DNA from 4 places in the Anaerobacillus sp. ABR4_321 genome. Region 4 is predicted to be linked to each of the others. Evidence: riboswitches for the same ligand, from Rfam matches in the RefSeq annotation. Region 4 holds a riboswitch; each other region holds the start of a gene.
The links. Region 4 has a riboswitch for S-adenosylmethionine ahead of metK (methionine adenosyltransferase). Riboswitches for the same ligand answer to the same signal wherever they lie in the genome.
Positions count from the first base shown of each region.

Region 1: linked by a shared signal. The riboswitch ahead of ACXADT_RS06255 (MetQ/NlpA family ABC transporter substrate-binding protein) and the one ahead of metK (methionine adenosyltransferase) in region 4 are both predicted to bind S-adenosylmethionine.
Region 2: linked by a shared signal. The riboswitch ahead of ACXADT_RS07470 (methionine ABC transporter ATP-binding protein) and the one ahead of metK (methionine adenosyltransferase) in region 4 are both predicted to bind S-adenosylmethionine.
Region 3: linked by a shared signal. The riboswitch ahead of ACXADT_RS02190 (LLM class flavin-dependent oxidoreductase) and the one ahead of metK (methionine adenosyltransferase) in region 4 are both predicted to bind S-adenosylmethionine.

Region 1 covers NZ_JBSWTK010000001.1:1,187,600-1,192,604, forward strand. Annotated here, with positions in the region: gene ACXADT_RS06250 (S9 family peptidase) at 1-1,041, shown strand, start outside; SAM riboswitch class I at 1,182-1,290, shown strand; gene ACXADT_RS06255 (MetQ/NlpA family ABC transporter substrate-binding protein) at 1,461-2,267, shown strand; gene ACXADT_RS06260 (methionine ABC transporter ATP-binding protein) at 2,290-3,324, shown strand; gene ACXADT_RS06265 (methionine ABC transporter permease) at 3,314-3,988, shown strand; gene ACXADT_RS06270 (iron-containing alcohol dehydrogenase family protein) at 4,010-5,005, shown strand, end outside.
Region 2 covers NZ_JBSWTK010000001.1:1,435,477-1,440,481, reverse strand. Annotated here, with positions in the region: gene ACXADT_RS07485 (L-lactate dehydrogenase) at 1-682, shown strand, start outside; gene ACXADT_RS07480 (MetQ/NlpA family ABC transporter substrate-binding protein) at 725-1,567, opposite strand; gene ACXADT_RS07475 (methionine ABC transporter permease) at 1,591-2,259, opposite strand; gene ACXADT_RS07470 (methionine ABC transporter ATP-binding protein) at 2,252-3,274, opposite strand; SAM riboswitch class I at 3,391-3,500, opposite strand; gene leuD (3-isopropylmalate dehydratase small subunit) at 3,741-4,322, opposite strand; gene leuC (3-isopropylmalate dehydratase large subunit) at 4,335-5,005, opposite strand, start outside.
Region 3 covers NZ_JBSWTK010000001.1:406,399-411,403, reverse strand. Annotated here, with positions in the region: gene ssuE (NADPH-dependent FMN reductase) at 54-584, opposite strand; gene ACXADT_RS02195 (acyl-CoA dehydrogenase family protein) at 633-1,775, opposite strand; SAM riboswitch class I at 1,860-1,965, opposite strand; SAM riboswitch class I at 2,111-2,212, shown strand; gene ACXADT_RS02190 (LLM class flavin-dependent oxidoreductase) at 2,295-3,683, shown strand; gene ACXADT_RS02185 (methionine ABC transporter ATP-binding protein) at 3,680-4,708, shown strand; gene ACXADT_RS02180 (methionine ABC transporter permease) at 4,680-5,005, shown strand, end outside.
Region 4 covers NZ_JBSWTK010000001.1:1,686,658-1,691,662, forward strand. Annotated here, with positions in the region: gene pckA (phosphoenolpyruvate carboxykinase (ATP)) at 1-1,483, opposite strand, end outside; SAM riboswitch class I at 1,700-1,810, shown strand; gene metK (methionine adenosyltransferase) at 2,008-3,204, shown strand; gene ACXADT_RS08700 (MSMEG_1061 family FMN-dependent PPOX-type flavoprotein) at 3,373-3,993, shown strand; gene ACXADT_RS08705 (nucleotide sugar dehydrogenase) at 3,985-5,005, opposite strand, start outside.

The sequences.
Region 1 (5,005 bases), 500 kb from region 4:
CTCTATTTCCTTGCGAGTGAACATGGAAACACAGGAATTTATTCTATTCATCTAGATGGCACCCTTCGACAAATAGCGGGGGGTGACAGGCACCACTACGCACTTCACTTAGCGGGTGGTGAAGCTGCGGTAGCGATCAGTGATCCGGTGGATGTTGGTGATATCTATACGCTATCCTTAGAAGGAGAAAGCTCGATAGAAAGAATCACTTCCTGTAATGAAGAGGTGTTGAGTGCGGATTCGCTTTCCACTCCACAACCGTACACCTATGAAAGCAGAGATGGACTGAACATACAGGGGTGGATCATGAAACCGACTTCCTTCGAGGAAGGGAAGCAGTATCCAACAGTTTTAGAAATTCATGGCGGTCCCCACATGATGTATGGGAATTCATTCATGCACGAATTTCAGCTTCTTGCATCAAGAGGATATGCAGTAGTCTATACGAATCCTCGCGGTAGTCAAGGATATGGTCAGGAGTTCGTGAATGGATGCCGTGGCGACTATGGTGGCGGCGACTATGACGATGTCATGGCAGGGATAGAAGCAGCTGTCGCGCAAACGAGCTTCATAGATTCTGAGAAATTGTTCGTTACAGGCGGCAGCTATGGCGGGTTCATGACGAACTGGATCGTTGGCAAAACAAATGTGTTCAAAGCGGCTGTAACGCAGCGCTCGATCTCGAACTGGTTAAGTTTCTACGGAGTAAGCGACATAGGGTATTTCTTCACAAAGTGGGAAGTGGGAGCTGACCTCGATGAAGATCCAACAAAGCTATGGGATCATTCACCGTTGAAATATGTCGATCAAATCAAAACACCGCTTCTTATTCTCCACAGCGAACAGGACTACCGATGCCCGATCGAGCAAGGTGAGCAGTTATTCATTGCGTTGAAGCACCGTGAGAAGAAGACGAAGTTTGTGAGATTCCCAGAATCAGATCACAACCTTTCAAGAAACGGACATCCTGAGTTAAGGGTAGAGCGATTGAACCATCTGGTCGGCTGGTTTGATGAACACCTCGAAAGCGAGAAAAATTAATCGACATAATGTGAGAGGTGACAGGCACCGCATCGGTACCACGTCGGTACCACGTCGGTACCACGTCGAAAAAGCCCTTGACGTTCGGTGAGTGAGGTACTATACTGTTGAGAATAGTTAAACAATATGAATAATTCAAACTCTTATCAAGAGTGGCGGAGGGACTGGCCCATTGACGCCCGGCAACCATCTCAGTTCGTGAGAAAGGTGCTAATTCCAGCAAACGAGCGATCGTTTGAAAGATGAGAGAGAGTTACATAGTGCAAAACACCCAACTCTCTCTGTTCATCAGAGAGAGTTTTTTCGTTTATGGGGTTTGAAACAAAGGAGGGAACCGACGCTCTAGTGTTATCGTACGCTTACGTAATTTAGTGCAAAGACGCTTTAAATGACTATAGGAGAGAAAGGGAGTTAGGAGAATGAAGAAACTATCGCTACTAGTAGGTGCATTATTATTAATCATCACAGCTGGGTGTTCTGGCAGTGCAGAGTCAGGTGATTCAAATGAAGGGCCGCTAAAGGTAGGGGTAACAGCAGGTCCGCATGAAGATGTCATGAAGAAAGTAAAAGAAGTTGCTGAGAAAGATGGTTTCGAGATCGATGTCGTGGCGTTCAACGATTACGTTATGCCAAACAAGGCTCTTGATGAAGGGGAGCTCGATGCGAATGTTTTTCAGCACGAACCGTATTTAAATGATTTTGTAGAAGAGCGTGGGATGGAGTTATCTAAGGTTGCGACGACGATTAATTTTCCGATGGGCATCTATTCCGATCAATATGAGAACCTTGATAATTTGAAGAAAGGTGACAAAGTAGGACTACCGAATCACTCTACTGGAGAACCCCGAGCTCTCATGTTGTTTGAAGAAGCAGGGATCATTGAATTAAAAGACGGTGTAGGTGTTGAAGCAACGATTAAGGATATTGAGAAGAACCCGTTGAATCTTGAGTTTGTTCCTCTTGAAGCATCGCAGATTCCAAGACAGCTAGGTGAGCTTGCCATCGCTGCGATCAACACGAACTATGCGATGGAAAGCGGTCGGGTTCCAACTGAAGATTCTCTCGTAATGGAACCGGAAGATTCTCCTTGGGTGAACGTAATCGCAACAAAAACCGATAATAAAGACGACGAGAGAATCAATAAACTAGTGGACTATTATCAGTCAGATGAAGTTAAGAAGTTTATTAAAGAAGAATTCAACGGCTCAGTCATAGCATCCTGGTAATTTCGGTAAAGGAGAGAAGGAAATGATACGACTAGAAAATATCTCAAAAGCGTTTCAAACCGGAACTACTGTTACGAAGGCTCTGGATAGCGTTGACCTTAACGTTGAAAAAGGAAAGATCTATGGTGTGATCGGTTATAGTGGCGCTGGTAAAAGTACCCTCGTTCGAACGGTCAATCTGTTAGAGAGACCAACAGAAGGGAAAGTGTTCATTAATGATGTAGAGTTAACCGGTCTATCAGCTGGCAAGTTAAAGAAAACACGTCAGCGAATCGGAATGATCTTTCAGTCGTTCAATCTATTAAAAACGGGGACGGTTTATCAAAATATCGCCATCCCCCTTAAGCTCACTGGCGTTTCAAAAAAGGAAATCGATTCGCGTGTAAGAAAGTATCTACAGATTGTAGGACTAGAAGATAAGCGGGACGTGTATCCTGGACAGCTCTCAGGTGGACAGAAACAAAGAGTAGCGATTGCACGCGCGCTAGCGCATGAGCCAGAAGTTCTTCTTTGTGACGAAGCAACGAGCGCGCTCGATCCTGACACAACTGAGTCGATTTTATCTTTACTAGAGGAAATCAACCAGGAGTTCGGACTAACGATTTTACTCATTACACATGAAATGCACGTGGTTCAAAAGATTTGTCATGAAGTGGCCGTGATGGAAAACGGACGCATCATTGAACAAGGACCAGTTGTTGATCTATTTAGTAGACCAATGACGCCTACGACAAAACGATTCGTACAATCGCTGTTTCAAGATGACGTTCCTGAATCCCTCGTGAAGAAGCTTGAGTCGAAGGGACAAATCGTGACGCTTTCCTTCGTAGGAGAATCGTCAGGAAAGCCTGCACTTGCCCTCCTTAGTAAAAACTTTGATATTTATCCATCTATTCTTGCAGGGAATATCACGCAGCTTAAGAATCAACCTTTTGGTAGATTAGTCGTTCATCTTGAAGGAGAAGATTCAGAAACGAAGAGAGCGGTTATGTTTTTAGAAGAACGAGGAATTTTTGTAGAAGGGTATGTACCGGAGGTGAACGCGCATGTCAGCTAAGATTTCGGAATTTATCGATCTATGGGGCGCGGATATTTGGAGTGCGATCATCGAAACGTTCCAGATGGTAGGGATCTCGCTGTTAATTTCAGTGCTGTTAGGACTACCACTCGGTGTGCTTCTCGTGCTAACAAGACCTGGGAAGGCGCTAGATAACAAGATCCTTTTTCGTTTGTTAAACGCTGTGATCAATGTGATCAGGTCCATCCCGTTCATCATCTTATTGTTTTTCATCCTGCCTTTTACAAAGTTTATCGCAGGCACTACGATCGGAGTGAAAGGCGTGATCGTGCCGCTCGTCGTCTTTACTGCTCCATACATAGCAAGGTTGATGGAGTCCGCTCTTCTTGAGGTGGATCGAGGCGTTGTTGAAGCATATGAGGCGATGGGGATTAAGACACGTCATATCATTTGGCATGTACTTGTAAGAGAATCGCGATCTTCCATCGTATTAGGACTTACGATTGCGACGATTGGATTGATCGGAGCCACCGCGATGGCAGGGCTTGTCGGAGCAGGAGGGTTAGGTGACCTTGCTTATCGCTATGGGCATCTTCGTTACGAAGTCGACGTGATGTACGTAACGGTGTTCTTGCTGATCGTACTCGTTCAGGGGCTTCAATCTCTCGGTAATGTAATGGCAGCACGGCTTAAGAAGGACTAGACTCACGAAAGGAGTTTTCTTATGGAACCAATTCATGTTCGAGCAACCCCGGGGCACTATCAGTGTCAGCAAGGTGTTTTGGATGAACTTCCAGATCGATTGGAGCAAGGTGGGTTCCAAAACATTTTTCTTATTCACGGAGAAAAATCTTGGGAAGCAGCTGCTCCTTATCTACCTGATCTCTCCCGATTCAAAGCAGCGTATTCGAGGTACAGAGGAGAGTGCTCAAATGCTGAGATAACAAGGCAAGCTGAGCTCGCTCGACTTCATGGTGCCGATCTTATCATCGGTGTGGGAGGTGGTAAGGTTCTTGATGTTGCAAAAGCAGTTGCGAATGAACTATTGATTGAAACTGCACTTATACCTACGCTCGCTTCAACATGTGCAGCGTGTACGCCTCTCAGTGTGATTTATTCAGAGGAAGGAGAGTTCCAAAAACATATTGTTTACTCACGGAGCACGCACCTTGTTTTAGTGGAACCTGAAATCTTGCTCGACTCACCGCCTGAATTCCTACGTGCAGGGATTGGAGATACACTCGCAAAATGGTATGAAGCGAGAAGCATCATCGAAACGCTTCCTTCACATCCAGTACCGATTCATTTTGCGTATGTTGCTGCGAAAAGCTGTCGTGATGTGCTGTTAGAACATGGAGAGAGAGCATTGGTCGATCAGAGAAACAACCATCTAAGTGAATCGTTTATAAAAGTGATCGAAACAAATCTCTTAACAAGCGGAATGGTAGGAGGTTTCGGCGATCAGTATGGGCGGGTTGCTGGAGCGCATGCCATCCATAACGCATTAACGCATCAGCCTGAAACACACTCTTTTCTCCATGGGGAAAAAGTGGCATATGGGATACTCGCCCAGCTCGCTTTAGAAGAGCGATGGGATGAGATCAAAGAGTTGATCCCTTTCTATGAGTTAGTAGAGTTACCATTATCACTCGCTGAACTTGGTATCACTAGCAATGTCCAGGCTAAAGCGGTATCAAAATATGCAACAAAAGAGGAAGAG
Region 2 (5,005 bases), 250 kb from region 4:
AAGGTTAGATTTAATTGATAAAAACACCAAAATCTTCAAAACAATCGTGACGAACGTGATGTCTTACAATTTTGATGGAATTTTTATTGTCGCTACAAATCCAGTTGATATCCTAAGCTATGCAACTTGGAAGTTCTCTGGCCTCCCGAAAGAAAGGGTTATCGGATCAGGGACAATTCTTGATACTGCAAGATTTAGATATTTATTAGGGGAATACTTTGATGTAGATTCTAGAAATGTTCATGGATACATTTTAGGTGAACACGGAGATACTGAATTACCTGTGTGGAGCCACACAACGATCGGCAGCAGGCCCGTTCTTTCACTAATCAAAGATACCTCTGAAGGAAAAGCAGAACTTGATGCCCTGTTTGCAGATGTGCGTGATGCAGCCTACCACATCATCAATCGTAAAGGTGCGACACATTTCGGTATTGCGATGGGATTACTTCGATTAACCAAAGCCATCTTGCGTAACGAAAATTCTATTCTTACTATATCCACTCTATTAGAAGGTGAATACGGTTTAGAAGATCTCTATATTGGCGTTCCAGCAATCGTCAATAGAAATGGTATTCGAGAAGTCATTGAACTCGATCTCACTCCTCATGAAACTGAACAGCTTCAACACTCTGCAAAAACGCTTACTGACGCTATGAAACCGGTCCTTCTTCATAAATAGCACTAATAAAAAGGTTCTCCACAAAGGAGAACCTTTTTTGCTTTATTCATTTACTGGTACGACTGCTCCATCATATTCTTCTTTAATGAAGGTTTGAATTTCTTCTGAGCGTAGAACCTCAACAAGCGTTTTTACAGCTTCGTTACTTTCATCACCTTTGTTCACGGTGATCACGTTCACGTATGGAGAGTCCGAACCTTCAAGTGCTATTGCGTCTTCTTGTGGATTTAATCCAGCATCGATCGCATAGTTCGTGTTGATCATAACAGCATCGCCTTCACCTTGCTTATAGATCTGAGGAAGAAGGGAAGCTTCTACGTTTGTTTTAAAGGTAAGGTCTTTTGGATTTTCAGCGATATCTTCAACTTGTGCATCTGTTGGATCGATACCTTCTTTAATCTTGATCAAACCTTTCGCTTCTAACAATTGAAGCATACGACCGTGGTCTGATACAGAGTTACTCATGATGATTTCTGCACCTTTAGGAAGTGCATCAAGGTTTTCATATTCCTGTGAATAGACACCGATCGGCTCGATATGAATCCCACCAGCGTTTACGAAATCATAGTTATCGTTTTCTTCCATTTGTAGCTCCATATAAGGCACTGTTTGGAAGTAGTTCGCATCTAACTCACCATTAGCGAGAGTTTTGTTCGGAAGAATGTAATCCTGGAAGCGCTCGATTTCAAGAGTAATTCCTTCTTCCTCAAGAAGCGGCTGTGCTTTTTCTAGAATTTCAGCGTGTGGAACGTTTGATGCACCAACAACTAGTTTCGTTTCTTCACTTTCTGATCCTGAGCCTTCACTGTTTCCACCGTTATTTGCTCCACAAGCCGCTAGAGCTGCAAGAGCAACAACTGACAAAAGTAGTAATAGTTTTTTCATGGTTTCTCTCTCCTTTTTTTATCTTATCTTTTATCCATAGCTCGCGTTGTAACATCTCCGATAACCTGAAGAACTGCTACAATAGCGAGAATTAATACAGTTGCGACAAGCGTCACGTCGGGATTATTTCGTTGGAAACCATCTAGATATGCAAGATCTCCTAATCCTCCAGCCCCAACGACACCTGCCATCGCTGTATAGCTCACTAGAGCGATCGCAGTTACTGTTATTCCTGAAATCAATGCTGGCATCGCTTCAGGAAGCAGTACTTTAAAAATAATCTGGCCATTCGTAGCCCCCATCGCTTGGGATGCTTCGATCACTCCCCTGTCTACTTCTCTTAGAGCGATTTCGACCATTCGTGCGTAAAATGGGGCAGCCCCTGCAATAAGTGCTGGCAATGCAGCATTAGCTCCCAGCATCGTACCAACAATATATACAGATAATGGGATAAGCAAAATAATTAATATGATGAATGGAATCGAACGGAACAGGTTTACAATCCCTGCAACAAAACCGTTAATATATCGATTTTCCCAGACGTTTCCCTTTGAAGTTAAGAAAAGCAGCAGGCCGAGTCCAATGCCGAGTATAAACGTTGCGAACACAGAGATCGCGGTCATGTAGATCGTTTGTAATGCCGCTTCCCACATATCTTCCCAACGCACGTTAGGAAATAGTGAACTAAGCATTTGGAATCACCTCCACTTCTACTTTCTGCTCACGTGCATAGCTCAGTGCTTTGTCGATAGCAGATTGTTCACCTTTTAGTAAGACCGATAGCTTACCATAAGGACCATCCTGCGTATGGGTGACCTTCCCTTGAATGATGTTCACTTCGATCTGAAACTCTCTGATTAACTTCGTTACGAGAGGTGACCCCGTAGCTCCTTTTACAAAAGTAAATTGTACGAGTGTCCCTTCTGCACCTTCAGTAAGATGTGAAATCGATTCTTTCATTTCCTCTGGCTCACTCAGCTGGTTTACAAAATCACGGGTGATCGGCTGCTTGGGATGATGGAAAATATCAAGTACTGGACCTTCTTCAACAACACTGCCACCTTCCATGACCGCAACACGATGACAAATCTTTCTGATCACGTGCATTTCATGAGTGATCAACACGATCGTTAGTCCTAGCTCTTTATTAATTTTCTTTAATAGGTCGAGAATACTATCTGTGGTCTTCGGATCCAGGGCCGATGTCGCTTCGTCACAGAGTAACACTTTAGGGTTATTAGCAAGTGCCCGCGCAATCCCAACTCGCTGCTTTTGACCACCACTTAGTTGAGATGGGTACGCATCTTCTCTCCCGGATAACCCAACGAGGTTGATCAACTCGTCCACTCGAGCTTTTCTTTTCTCTTTCGGCACGCCCGATATTTCAAGCGGGAACGCAATATTTTCTTTTACAGTACGTGACCAGAGAATATTAAAATGCTGAAAAATCATTCCGATTTCTTGTCTTGCTAGACGAAGTTCCTTGTTATTCAACTTAGATAATGCTTTGTCATCTACTGTTACGCTGCCATCAGTTGGTCGCTCAAGTAGATTTAACATGCGGATAAGTGTACTCTTTCCAGCGCCACTATATCCGATAACTCCGAAAATTTCGCCTTTTTCAATTGTAAGATCAGTATTCTTCACCGCTTCTACTGGTCCAGAGGCTGCAAAGAACGTCTTCTTTATACCTTTTAACTCAATCATTTGCACACTTCCTTTTACCTTACGATGTCCCATCACAATAGGTTGATTTTAAAACCTTTTGAAATAAAAAATGCCTTTCCGCTATGAGCAGAAAGGCACTTGAAATCGATGTCTTTCTCTCATTTCTCAAAGCATCTGCTTTGCAGGAATTGGCACCTTCTCAAACACGCTGTTTGACGGTTGCCGGGCTTCATAGGGCCAGTCCCTCCACCTCTCTGAATAAGAGATATTTAGTTATTAACACGTTACTCTAGTTAAGTACTAAATCGAATTCTAGCATGGGACTTTTAGTGTGTCAATCGATGAGTAAAAAGTCCGAATTTTTAAATAAAACCAGCTGCCAGAGTTTCAACTACTCCTCTAAAGTCAGCCCTCTTTTCTGACAGCGTAAAAGCGCTGCAATCCATACAGCGCTCGCGCCAATGATTCAGTTGTATCTCTATACGGATCAAACATGCTCTCTTATTTACGCTCTTTGATTTTCATACTGCTCGATTTTATCCTCAAGAGAGAGGGTTCTAGATACTTCGTCCCACCCGTTCAACAACATTTCCTTCCAATAGGGATCGATTTCAAACGATACGTGCAGCCCATCATTATCACTAATAGATTGGTTTTCGAGTTGAACAGTGAGTGAATAACCTTCGCTTGCCTTTGTAAATAATTCTGCAACGGTTTCTTGAGGAAGAGCGATTGGAAGGATACCGTTTTTCACACAGTTGTTGAAAAAGATATCTGCGAAGCTTGGTGCGATGATCACTCTAAATCCGTAGTCTAATAGGGCCCATGGAGCATGTTCTCTCGATGAACCGCAGCCGAAGTTTTTACCCGCTACTAGGATTGAAGCCGACCTGTATTGCTCTTCATTTAAAGAGAAATCAGACCGTGCGATTCCATCGTCATCGAAACGCCAATGATAGAACAAGAACTGTCCAAATCCCTGTCGCTCGATCCGTTTCAGAAATTGCTTTGGTATTATTTGATCAGTGTCCACATTCACCTTTTCAAGAGGATAAACGACACCTGTATATTCATTGATAGGTTCCATGATTTCACTCCTTTACACGACAGGCTGCTTCATTTTTCTTGCATCTGTAAATTTGCCTTCCAAAGCAGCGGCGGCTGCCATGGCAGGACTGACTAGATGCGTTCTAGAACCATTTCCTTGCCGTCCCTCAAAGTTCCGGTTTGATGTAGAAGCGCATCGCTCTCCTGGTGGAACGATATCGTCATTCATCGCAAGACACATACTGCATCCTGCTTCTCTCCACTCAAAGCCAGCATCAATAAACACTTGATCTAGTCCTTCTGCTTCCGCTGTTTCTTTGACAGATTTAGAACCTGGCACGACTAGCGCTCGAACATTGCGGTGTACTTTCCTTCCACGAACAATATTTGCTGCGGCTCTAAGATCACTAATCCTTGAATTTGTACAAGATCCGATAAAGACATGTTGGATGTCGATATCCTGAATTGCCATCCCAGCTGTTAACCCCATATACGTTAAGGCCTGTGCGATTGCTTTTTGATCAGCCGGATCTTCATAGTCCTCTGGAAAAGGCACTCTACCGTAGACGGATGATCCCATAGATGGATTCGTACCCCACGTAACCTGAGGTTCTATCTCATCAGCATGGATCTCTAAAACGTCGTCATACGTTGCTCCTTCATCAGTAGCAAGGTTTCTCCATTCTGATATCGCTGCTTGGAATTCCTCGCCTCGTGGAACAT
Region 3 (5,005 bases), 1.3 Mb from region 4:
TACGTTCTATAAATCTAAAGAGAAGACGAACAGAATGTTCGTCTTCTCTTTTTTTATTTCTTTAATTCCTCCACCAACGTCTCCAAGTTACCGCTCAACCGCTCCTTCGCCTCTTCATCCAAAATAAACTCATTCCCCTCACCACGCTGAACATGCTGATCAATCACATAAGCACCGCTCAGGAGGTTCGTCGCTCCAAGAGAAGAGAGTACAGGCTTAAGCGCATAATCGATCGCAAGGAGATGCCCGAACGATCCACCGATCATCATTGGGAGAACCGCTTTTCCTTTCAATCCTTTTTGAGGCAGAAGATCGAGATACGTCTTCAATATCCCTGTATAAGAAGCTTTATAAACAGGCGTTAAAATAATAACAGCATCCGCTTTTTCTACTTTTTCATTCGCTTCTAGGATCGTAGCGCTGCTAAAGTTAGCGGTGATTAAATCGGTAGCGGGTAAGTCGATTACATTGATTGATTCATAGGAGATCGAGTGCTCCTTTAAATAACTTTCCGCATAGTCTTTAATTCCTTTTAGTCTCGATTGAAGGGAGTTTCCTCCGTAAATAAGTACAACATTGCTCATCGTTTTCACGCTCCTAAACTAGTGTCATCACATTTTTCTTACACATACTTAGTCAGCAAACACACTGTTCGCAAGACTATACACAATCGCATCGTCTGTCGGCGGGTTATGAAGCCCTGCTCGTACGTTTCGGAAATGGCGCTGTAATGGGTTGCTGGCAGACAGGCTTCTAGCACCGACCACGCGCATCGCTAAATCTACGACTCGGTTCGCACTATTTGTTACGATATGCTTCACTGCTGCTAAGTCCGCTCCCATATGCGGACGCTCTTCAGGGTTTTCACTCCATCTCTTTGCGACAGCATAAAGAACTTCTCGCGCGTTGAATAGCTCTAACTGCATCTCGCCGATCTTTCTCCTTACTTCTGGCACGTCTTTGATCGGACCAGGAAGTGTTGAAGGGGAGAAGGAGGAGGCGAATTCGACCGTGTAGTCCATGGCTGAAGAGGCGATGCCAAGGTAAACGGCTGGAATCTGCAGGTACCATCCTTTCGGAGATGCCTTGTGGTTCTCCTCAATTACCAATAGATCTTCAGGTTTAACGTGGACGTTATGTAGCACGAGATCATCACTCTTTGTCCCTTTCATGGAGATACTGTCCCACGTTTCCTCAACTTGTACGCCTTCAAGTTTGTGATCGATCAGGACAAACCCTTTCTTACCGGATTGATCAACGTCAGCTGTTACGATTGAGTAATCAAGCGCCACGGCCATTGACGTAAAGGATTTTCGCCCATTGATGATCCAGCCCTCCGGCGTTTTTGTAGCAGTCGTTTGAGGAATTCCGCCGCGTGAAGGGCTACCGGTCGCTTTTTCAGTTTGCGCAAGGTTGAGAAGCGCTTTTTCGTTTACGATCAAGTGGCACACTTTTTCGAAAACCGCTTCATCCCACGCTCGCGATTCAGCGATTTCTAAAATAACGCCAAGCTGCCAGCCGAGGGAAAGTGCCGTCGGACCATCACCTGATGCGAGCTGTTCTTGAACTTTCAAGAACTCGTACAAGTTAAGACCAGAGCCTCCATATTCTTTTGGTACAGTGAATGATAAAAAGTTCCTCGCCTTTAAATCTTCGAAGTTCTCGTAAGGAAACCTTTCTTCTTCATCATATTTTGCTGATCTACTTTTAAAAAGTTCAACGAGTTCAGTGAGTTCTTCCTTCAAATCAGGCTGCTTTTCAGTTGCAAATGGCATCAGTATCCTCCTTTTTCTCTATACAAAAAAAGTCTACTTTCAGCTGAAAGTAGACTTAGGCTCATCAACATTCGAACCATACAAGCTTCATCTTTCAGACAAAAAGTCTGCTGGAATGAGCACCTTGCTTAAGATAAGCGGTTGCTGCAGGATCGTTGGACCAGATTCCTCCCCTGACTCTAGATAAATGTATGCGGTAGTGCGTTAAAGAATAGAATACGGACAAATAAACGCAATGTCAACAAGTAATTAGAAAAGAAATAATTTTTTGATTTTTTGTTGACAGGGAATCGATCGGTGCTGTATATTCATCGTTAAATTCAATAAAACAAACTTTCTTATCAAGAGAGGTGGAGGGACTGGCCCTTTGAAGCCTCGGCAACAGACTCGTTTGAGTACTGTGCCAATTCCAGCAAGCGATGCTTGAAGGATAAGAAAAGACAGTTGCTTTTTCACGGCCTCTTCTTTTCTTATGAAGAGGCTTTTTTATGTTTTAAAAAAGAGTGGAGGTTGAGGGAGATGAGTAAACAAATCATTTTGAATGCGTTCGACATGAACAGTTCGATGCACAATTCACATGGGCTATGGAAGCATCCAGAAAGTCAGCGTCATCAGAAATACAAAGACTTAGACTACTGGATCGACCTTGCTAAGACATTAGAGAAAGGGAAGTTCGATGCGGTCTTCTTTGCAGATGTTCTTGGTGTTTATGATGTGTACCAAAAGAGTAAGAATCCTTCAATCCGTGATGGATTGCAAGTGCCAATCAATGATCCCGCGCTTCTTGTCCCTGCGATGGCGAGTGTGACCGAGCACCTTTCCTTCGCCGTTACAGTCAGCACGACGTACGAAGCACCTTTTGGAAATGCGCGCAGATTTTCGACGCTCGATCATCTAACAAAAGGGCGAGTTGCCTGGAACGTCGTTACCTCTTATTTACCGAATGCGGCACGCAACTTCGGACTTGAGAAGATGATTCGTCATGATGAGCGTTATGATATCGCTCATGAGTATATGGACGTGTCCTACAAATTGTGGGAAAGCAGCTGGGAGGATGGTGCTGTGGTTGAAGATCTGGAGGCTGATACGCTTGTTGAGCCGAGCAAAGTTCATGAAATCAATCATGAAGGTCACTATTTCAGTGTTGAAGGACCGCATCTTAGTGAACCGTCTCCACAGCGAACGCCTGTGATCTATCAAGCTGGGACATCAGAGAAAGGGCGAGAATTCGCCTCAAAGCATGCGGAGTGCGTGTTTGTCGGAGGACCGACTCCTGAGCGAATCCACTACTATGCCGATGATATTCGTGAGCGTGCCGTCAAGCATGGAAGAAATCCGGATCACGTGAAAATTTTCTCGTTTTTAAGTGTGATCGTAGGTGAAACGACAGAGGAAGCGGAGGCGAAGTTTGAGGCGTACAACAAGCTATGGAGTGCTGATGCAGCAAAGGCTCAATACGGTGCGAGTGGCTATGATGTAGCAGAGTTTGAAGAGATGGACCTTGATGAGCCGTTTGAATATAAGAAATCAACAGAAGGTGGACAGTATAAAGCGGCAACGTTGACGAAGGATGCGCCGAAAAAGCTGACGGTAAGAGAGGTGTTGAATCGCTTTGAATCGATCGACCGCAACAGCGTGATCGTTGGTAACCCTTCTGATGTAGCGGATGCGATTCAATTTCAATTCGAAGCTTCAGGAGTAGACGGATTTAATTTGAACCACCTCGTAACGCCTGGAGACTTGGAAGCTTTCGTAGAATTAGTCGTACCAGAACTACAGAAGCGTGGTCTTTATAAAAAGGATTATCAAGAAGGTACGCTGCGTGAAAAGCTCTTCAACAAAGACGCAAGACTGCCAGACGACCATCCAGGAAAAAACTATGCTTATCGTAAGGAAGTCGTGCAATGATCGAACTAAGAGAGATTACGAAAGAGTATGGAAAGAAGGACAAGATCGTTGCTGTCGATAACGTTTCTCTTCGTGTAGAAAAGGGAGAGATCTACGGAATCGTTGGGTATAGCGGAGCGGGTAAAAGTACGCTCTTACGGTTTATTAATGCTTTGGAAAGGCCAACGACAGGGTCCGTTCACGTTGACGGAATCGACTTGCTATCGCTATCGAATAAAGAGCTTCGAAAAGCAAGGCAATCGATCGGAATGATTTTTCAAGGATTCTATTTGGTTGCTTCAAAAACAGTCTATGAGAACGTCGCATTTGCCCTTCTCGCTGCCGGAGTTAGTAAAAAGCAGATCGGTGAAAAGGTCGATCATTTATTGAGCGTAGTCGACCTTTCTGATCAGAAGGGGAAATACCCGTCACAGTTGAGCGGTGGTCAGAAGCAAAGGGTGAGTATCGCGCGGGCTTTAGCAAATGATCCGAAGGTGTTGCTGTGTGACGAGGCGACGTCAGCGCTAGATCCTAACACGACAAAATCCATTCTTTCATTGCTGAAAGACATCAATCAAAAACTTGGGATTACGATCGTCATTATCACGCATGAAATGGAAGTGGTGAAGGAGATCTGTCATCGCTGTGCGGTCATGCGTGAGGGAAGAGTCGTGGAGTCGGGCACGACGTTCGATATTTTTTCAAATCCGAAAGATGCATTAACAAAAACGTTCATTCAGAACGTACTAGAGTTCCATCTTCCTGATTCGTTGATCGAACATGTACAAGGGAAGCTAGTGAAGCTCATGTTTCTCCGCGATCTAGCAACGGATTCGGTCGTTTCCGATATGCTGCAGAGGTTTAATGTGAAAGGCAACATTTTGCATGGAAAAGTCGAATACATCCAGGAAACGCCGCTCGGTGTGTTCATCATGGATGTGAGTGGAGAGGATGCTGAAGTGTCTCGAGCGATCGCTTACTTAGAGAAGCGAGTAAACAACGTGGAGGTGATCAACGATGGACCACATTATCGAGCTCTTGCCTGAACTGAACGTCGCATTTTTTGAAACGTTGATTATGGTTGGAATCGCTTTGTTGTTTGCCGTTTTCATTGGTCTCCCGTTAGGGGTCATCCTATTTATCACAGATCGAGGGTTGTTTTTAGAAAATAAATATGTGAAGCAAGCGGTCGGCATCATTATCAACTTGATTCGTTCCGTTCCCTTCATCATCTTGCTCGTATTCTTGCTTCCGGTAACGAGCCTTTTGTTGGGAACAACGATTGGACCTATGGCAGCTTCTGTTTCCCTCTCCGTTGCTGCGATTCCGTTTTATGCAAGAAT
Region 4 (5,005 bases):
ATTTATCTTTGTCATTCCATGTTTGCCTCGGTTGAAGAACTTCTGCAGGAACCCCTGGGCAATGGGCAGGAACATGTAAACCGAAGATCGGATCTTTTTTCGTTTCGACACTGTCGAGCTCTCCATTAAGAGCAGCATGAACCATCGAACGAGTATAAGAAAGTTTCATACGCTCACCTTCGCCGTAGCTTCCGCCTGACCAGCCTGTGTTTACTAGGAAGACTTCAACATCATGTTCCATGATTTTTTCACCCAGCATTTCTGCATATCGGTGAGCAGGAAGTGGTAGGAACGGTGCACCAAAGCAAGTGGAGAACGTTGCTTGTGGAGACGTAACCCCTCTTTCAGTTCCGGCTAGCTTACTTGTGTAACCAGAAAGGAAGTGGAACATCGCTTGCTCTTTTGTCAGCTTACTGATTGGCGGTAGGACCCCGAAAGCGTCTGCAGTCAAAAAGATAATCGTGTTAGGGTGACCCGCTACGCTCGGAACCGCAATATTAGGAATGGCGTCGATTGGATATGCAGCACGCGTATTTTCAGTTAAACTTGTATCATCATAATCAGGCAGTCTCGAATTGTTGTCTAGTGCAACGTTCTCAAGAACAGTGCCGAATCGAATTGCATCCCAAATTTGAGGCTCTTTTTCTCTAGACAAATTAATACATTTGGCGTAGCAGCCACCTTCGATGTTGAAGACACCGTTCATCGACCAGCCATGTTCATCGTCACCGATCAAGCGACGGTTTGCGTCTGCTGATAGCGTCGTCTTTCCTGTACCTGATAGACCGAAGAAGAGAGCCACATCGCCTTCTTTTCCTACGTTCGCCGAACAGTGCATGGAAAGGATATTTCGCTCAGGTAGTAAGTAGTTCATGACAGTGAAGATCGATTTCTTAATCTCACCTGCATACTCAGTGCCACCGATTAAGACGGTACGTTTTTCAAATGAAATAATAATGAACGTTTCTGAATTCGTGCCATCTTTGTCTGGGTTAGCTTGAAAACCAGGTGCAGAAATGACAGTGAACTCTGCTTCATGTCCTTTTAATTCAGATTCATTTGGGCGGATGAAAAGCTGATGTGCGAACAAGTTGTGCCATGCATATTCATTGATAACCTGGATGGGTAGTCTTGCTGATTGGTCTGCTCCAGCGAACCCTTTGAAAACATAAAGATCTTTTTTCTCTCCCAGGTAATCCAGAACCTTAGTGTAAAGGCTTTCAAAATGTTCTGAAGAGATAGACTGGTTTGTTTTCCAGTTGATTTTGTCTTTTGTTGATTCTTCACGGACAATGAACTTGTCCTCTGGAGAACGTCCAGTGTATTTGCCTGTTTCAACACGAAGAGCGCCAGTGGATGTTAATGTTCCCTCTTTCATCGATAGTGAACGTTCTACCAGTTCAGAAACTGATAAATTAACATGCGGATTATTCTTATTTAAAATGGCATCCAAAAGTGGTGAAGAGAAGGAAGCTGTTTTCATACGTTAAACCCATCCTTTATAATAAAATTTCATCAAGATCTTTTCTGAACTTGTTTAACTCAAAATTAGTATAACACATTCATTTAATTATTCTATACTAATCTATGGATTTTTCCTTGAAAAGTGAAAAAAAGGTGAATGACCTTTCTAATTAGGGCTTGTGTCATTAGATTGACAGAGAAAGCGAACTACGATATTATATTTCGAGAATGGATACTCTTATCCCGAGTAAGCGGAGGGACAGGCCCTATGAAGCTCAGCAACCAACTCCTCATATAGTGGATTAAGGTGCTAACCTGCAAGACTTATTGTCTTGGAAGATAAGAGGCGAAAGGCAAGAGACTTCAGCTCCTTTCCCTTTATGATGAAGGAAAGGGCTTTTTTATTGTCGTTTTTGGAAAAAAGCGTAATATTACCGTTTATTATTGAATTCGATGTCTCGTTTCGACAACACTATTAGGGAAATGAGTACCGTATCCATTACACTATATTAAATAGGAATGAATCCTTAAGGAGGTACTTAAGTGAGTAATCGTCGTTTGTTTACTTCTGAATCAGTAACTGAGGGGCATCCAGATAAAATATCAGACCAAATTTCTGATGCGATTCTGGATGATATTCTTGCGCACGACCCTAATGCGCGCGTTGCATGTGAAACTACAGTCACGACTGGACTAGTGTTGGTTTCCGGAGAGATCACTACATCTCACTATGTAGATATTCCGAAAGTCGTTCGTGAAACGGTCCAATCGATTGGATACACACGTGCTAAATATGGTTTTGACGCTGAAACATGTGCAGTCCTTTCATCGATCGATGAACAGTCAGCTGATATTGCTGCTGGTGTGAACGTGGCTTTAGAAGCACGTGAAGGCCAAATGTCTGACGATGAGATTGAATCGATTGGTGCTGGTGACCAGGGGTTGATGTTTGGGTATGCTTGTAATGAAACTCCTGAACTTATGCCTCTACCGATTTCTTTAGCTCATAAGTTGGCACGTCGTTTAAGCGAAGTAAGAAAAGAGGAAATCCTACCTTATCTTCGTCCGGATGGCAAAACCCAGGTTACAGTAGAATATGATGAAGAAGGTAAGCCGGTACGTATCGATACGATCGTTGTCTCTACACAGCATCATCCAGAAGTTTCGCTTGAGCAAATTCAACGAAATATTAAAGAGCACGTCGTTAAACCTGTTGTTTCTCCAGAATTGATCGATGAAGATACAAAGTATTTCATTAATCCTACTGGTCGCTTTGTAATCGGTGGACCTCAAGGTGACGCAGGGTTAACAGGGCGTAAGATCATCGTGGATACTTACGGCGGATATGCACGTCATGGTGGTGGCGCATTCTCAGGTAAGGATGCTACAAAGGTTGACCGTTCAGCGGCTTATGCAGCGCGCTACGTAGCTAAAAATATCGTAGCAGCAAAACTTGCTGATCGTTGTGAAGTACAGTTGGCTTATGCGATTGGAGTAGCTCAACCTGTATCGATTTCGATCGACACGTTTGGCACTGGAACCGTATCTGAAGAGAAGCTAGTACAACTGGTGCGAGATAACTTCGACCTACGTCCAGCAGGGATCATCAAGATGTTAGATCTGCGACGCCCAATTTACAAGCAAACGGCTGCTTACGGCCATTTTGGACGTACAGACATCGAATTACCATGGGAGTACACTGATAAAGCAGAAGCTCTTAAAAAGGGTGCTAACCAATAAAATAGTAAGCCTATGAGGCCTAGCAAGCTGTCGAGATATGCTCGACAGCTTTTTTGTGCGGTTTAAGTAGCGTAAAAGTTATATAACGTCATATGACAGAACTACCCAACGCGCAAAAGCCATTTAATGGTAAACTTGAAATAGTTGAGATTTAGTTAGGGGGCTACCATGTCAGACGTTTTTGGACAGAAAGTTGAATCGCTAGAAGAGTTACGATCAATTGGAGGAGAGCCGGGGAAGTTAGCTGCCAACAAGGTGATCAACTTCTTAGATGATAACTGTGAACGATTTATCTCACATTCACCTTTCTTAACAATCGCTACAGCATCTCATTCGGGAAGCGATGTATCCCCGAGGGGAGACCAACCAGGATTTGTGAAAGTGATCGATAAAAAACACCTTCTAATCCCGGAAAGGCCGGGGAACAAACGGATGGACTCCCTACTGAATATTTTGGAGAACCCCAATGTAGGGTTGTTATTTCTTGTTCCAGGCAGGGAGGAAAGCCTTAGAATCAACGGTAAAGCGAGTATCGTTAAAGAGGAAGGCTTACTTAAAGACTGCGAGGCATTTGGGAATATTCCTTCTTTAGGAATAGGAGTCGAAGTGGTCGAATGTTTTATTCATTGTGGAAAAGCATTAAAGCGTTCTCATCTTTTTAAGCAAGACTATTGGCCGAATACAGAAAAGTTACCAAGTGCCGCAAAGATGCTCGCAGACCATGCGAAGCTTGAAAGCAATTCTGTTAGCAAGACCTTGAGGGAAAGTTACTCACAGCGCCTATATTGACTGTTGAACAGAAATGGCTCCTAACCCCTTATAAATGTTTGGTCTTCCGATAGAGCAATAAATTAGGTCATGCTCATTGGCGATCTTTCTTGCTTCTTCCAACGTGAATAAGTTATGTCCATCCACGAGTAAAGGCAATCTTTGACGTTTCACCACTTGACCCCAATCAACATTCTGAATAAGGGGTAATTCGGTTAATAATAGCAAAGCATCACAGTTTGAAACAGTATCGTTCATCAACGAACGGTACTGGCTCGAGTGGTGATGTTCCATAGAAGGATCAAAGAATCTAACTTCGGCCCCTTCTTCTTCAAGCCGTTTTGATACAAGGTCTGAAGGAGAGGGAGCCTCTTTTGTATATGAATCTCCTAAAACCCCAATGATTGAGCCGTGTAGTGTTCCTAGAAAATCTTTAAGTTTTTGTGTGAGAATTTCGGGTTGATATCGTTCGATTTCCTCTATCAAATTAATAAGCTTTGAGCCAGAAAACGACTGGTTTTCCATTTCTCGAAACGTTGAAACGTTCGATATGCTTTCGTTACCTTGATAGAAAGAGCCTGGATGTCTTGAGTGATGTCCCATTCGTGGATCTGCACGGAGTGCCCCGTGTATAACTTCCACATCTGCTCCGTATCTCTCTGCCATACCTGCGATCATATTTAGGCAAGAACTATTTAAAGCAAGGTATGTGTGGCACGCATATTTCATCAATTCAGCGCTAGCATAATCCATAAATTGAAGAGCGTTCGTCAGTGGAGAATAGAATGACTCCATCAATCGACACCCCCTCAAAGAGGAGGTACCTATAATTAACTCAGATGGATGTGTAAAATCTTTCACGATCGTCCCCGGTCGTGAGAAGTCTGGATTGTGAATAACTTCGAAATCTTGTTCAGTCAATCCTTGTTCGATAAGGATATTATGGATTCTGGTCGTAGTTCCAGGTGGCACCGTACTCTTGATAATAAATGTTTTGTGAGATTGAACGCTCACTGCAATTTGTCTGATGAAA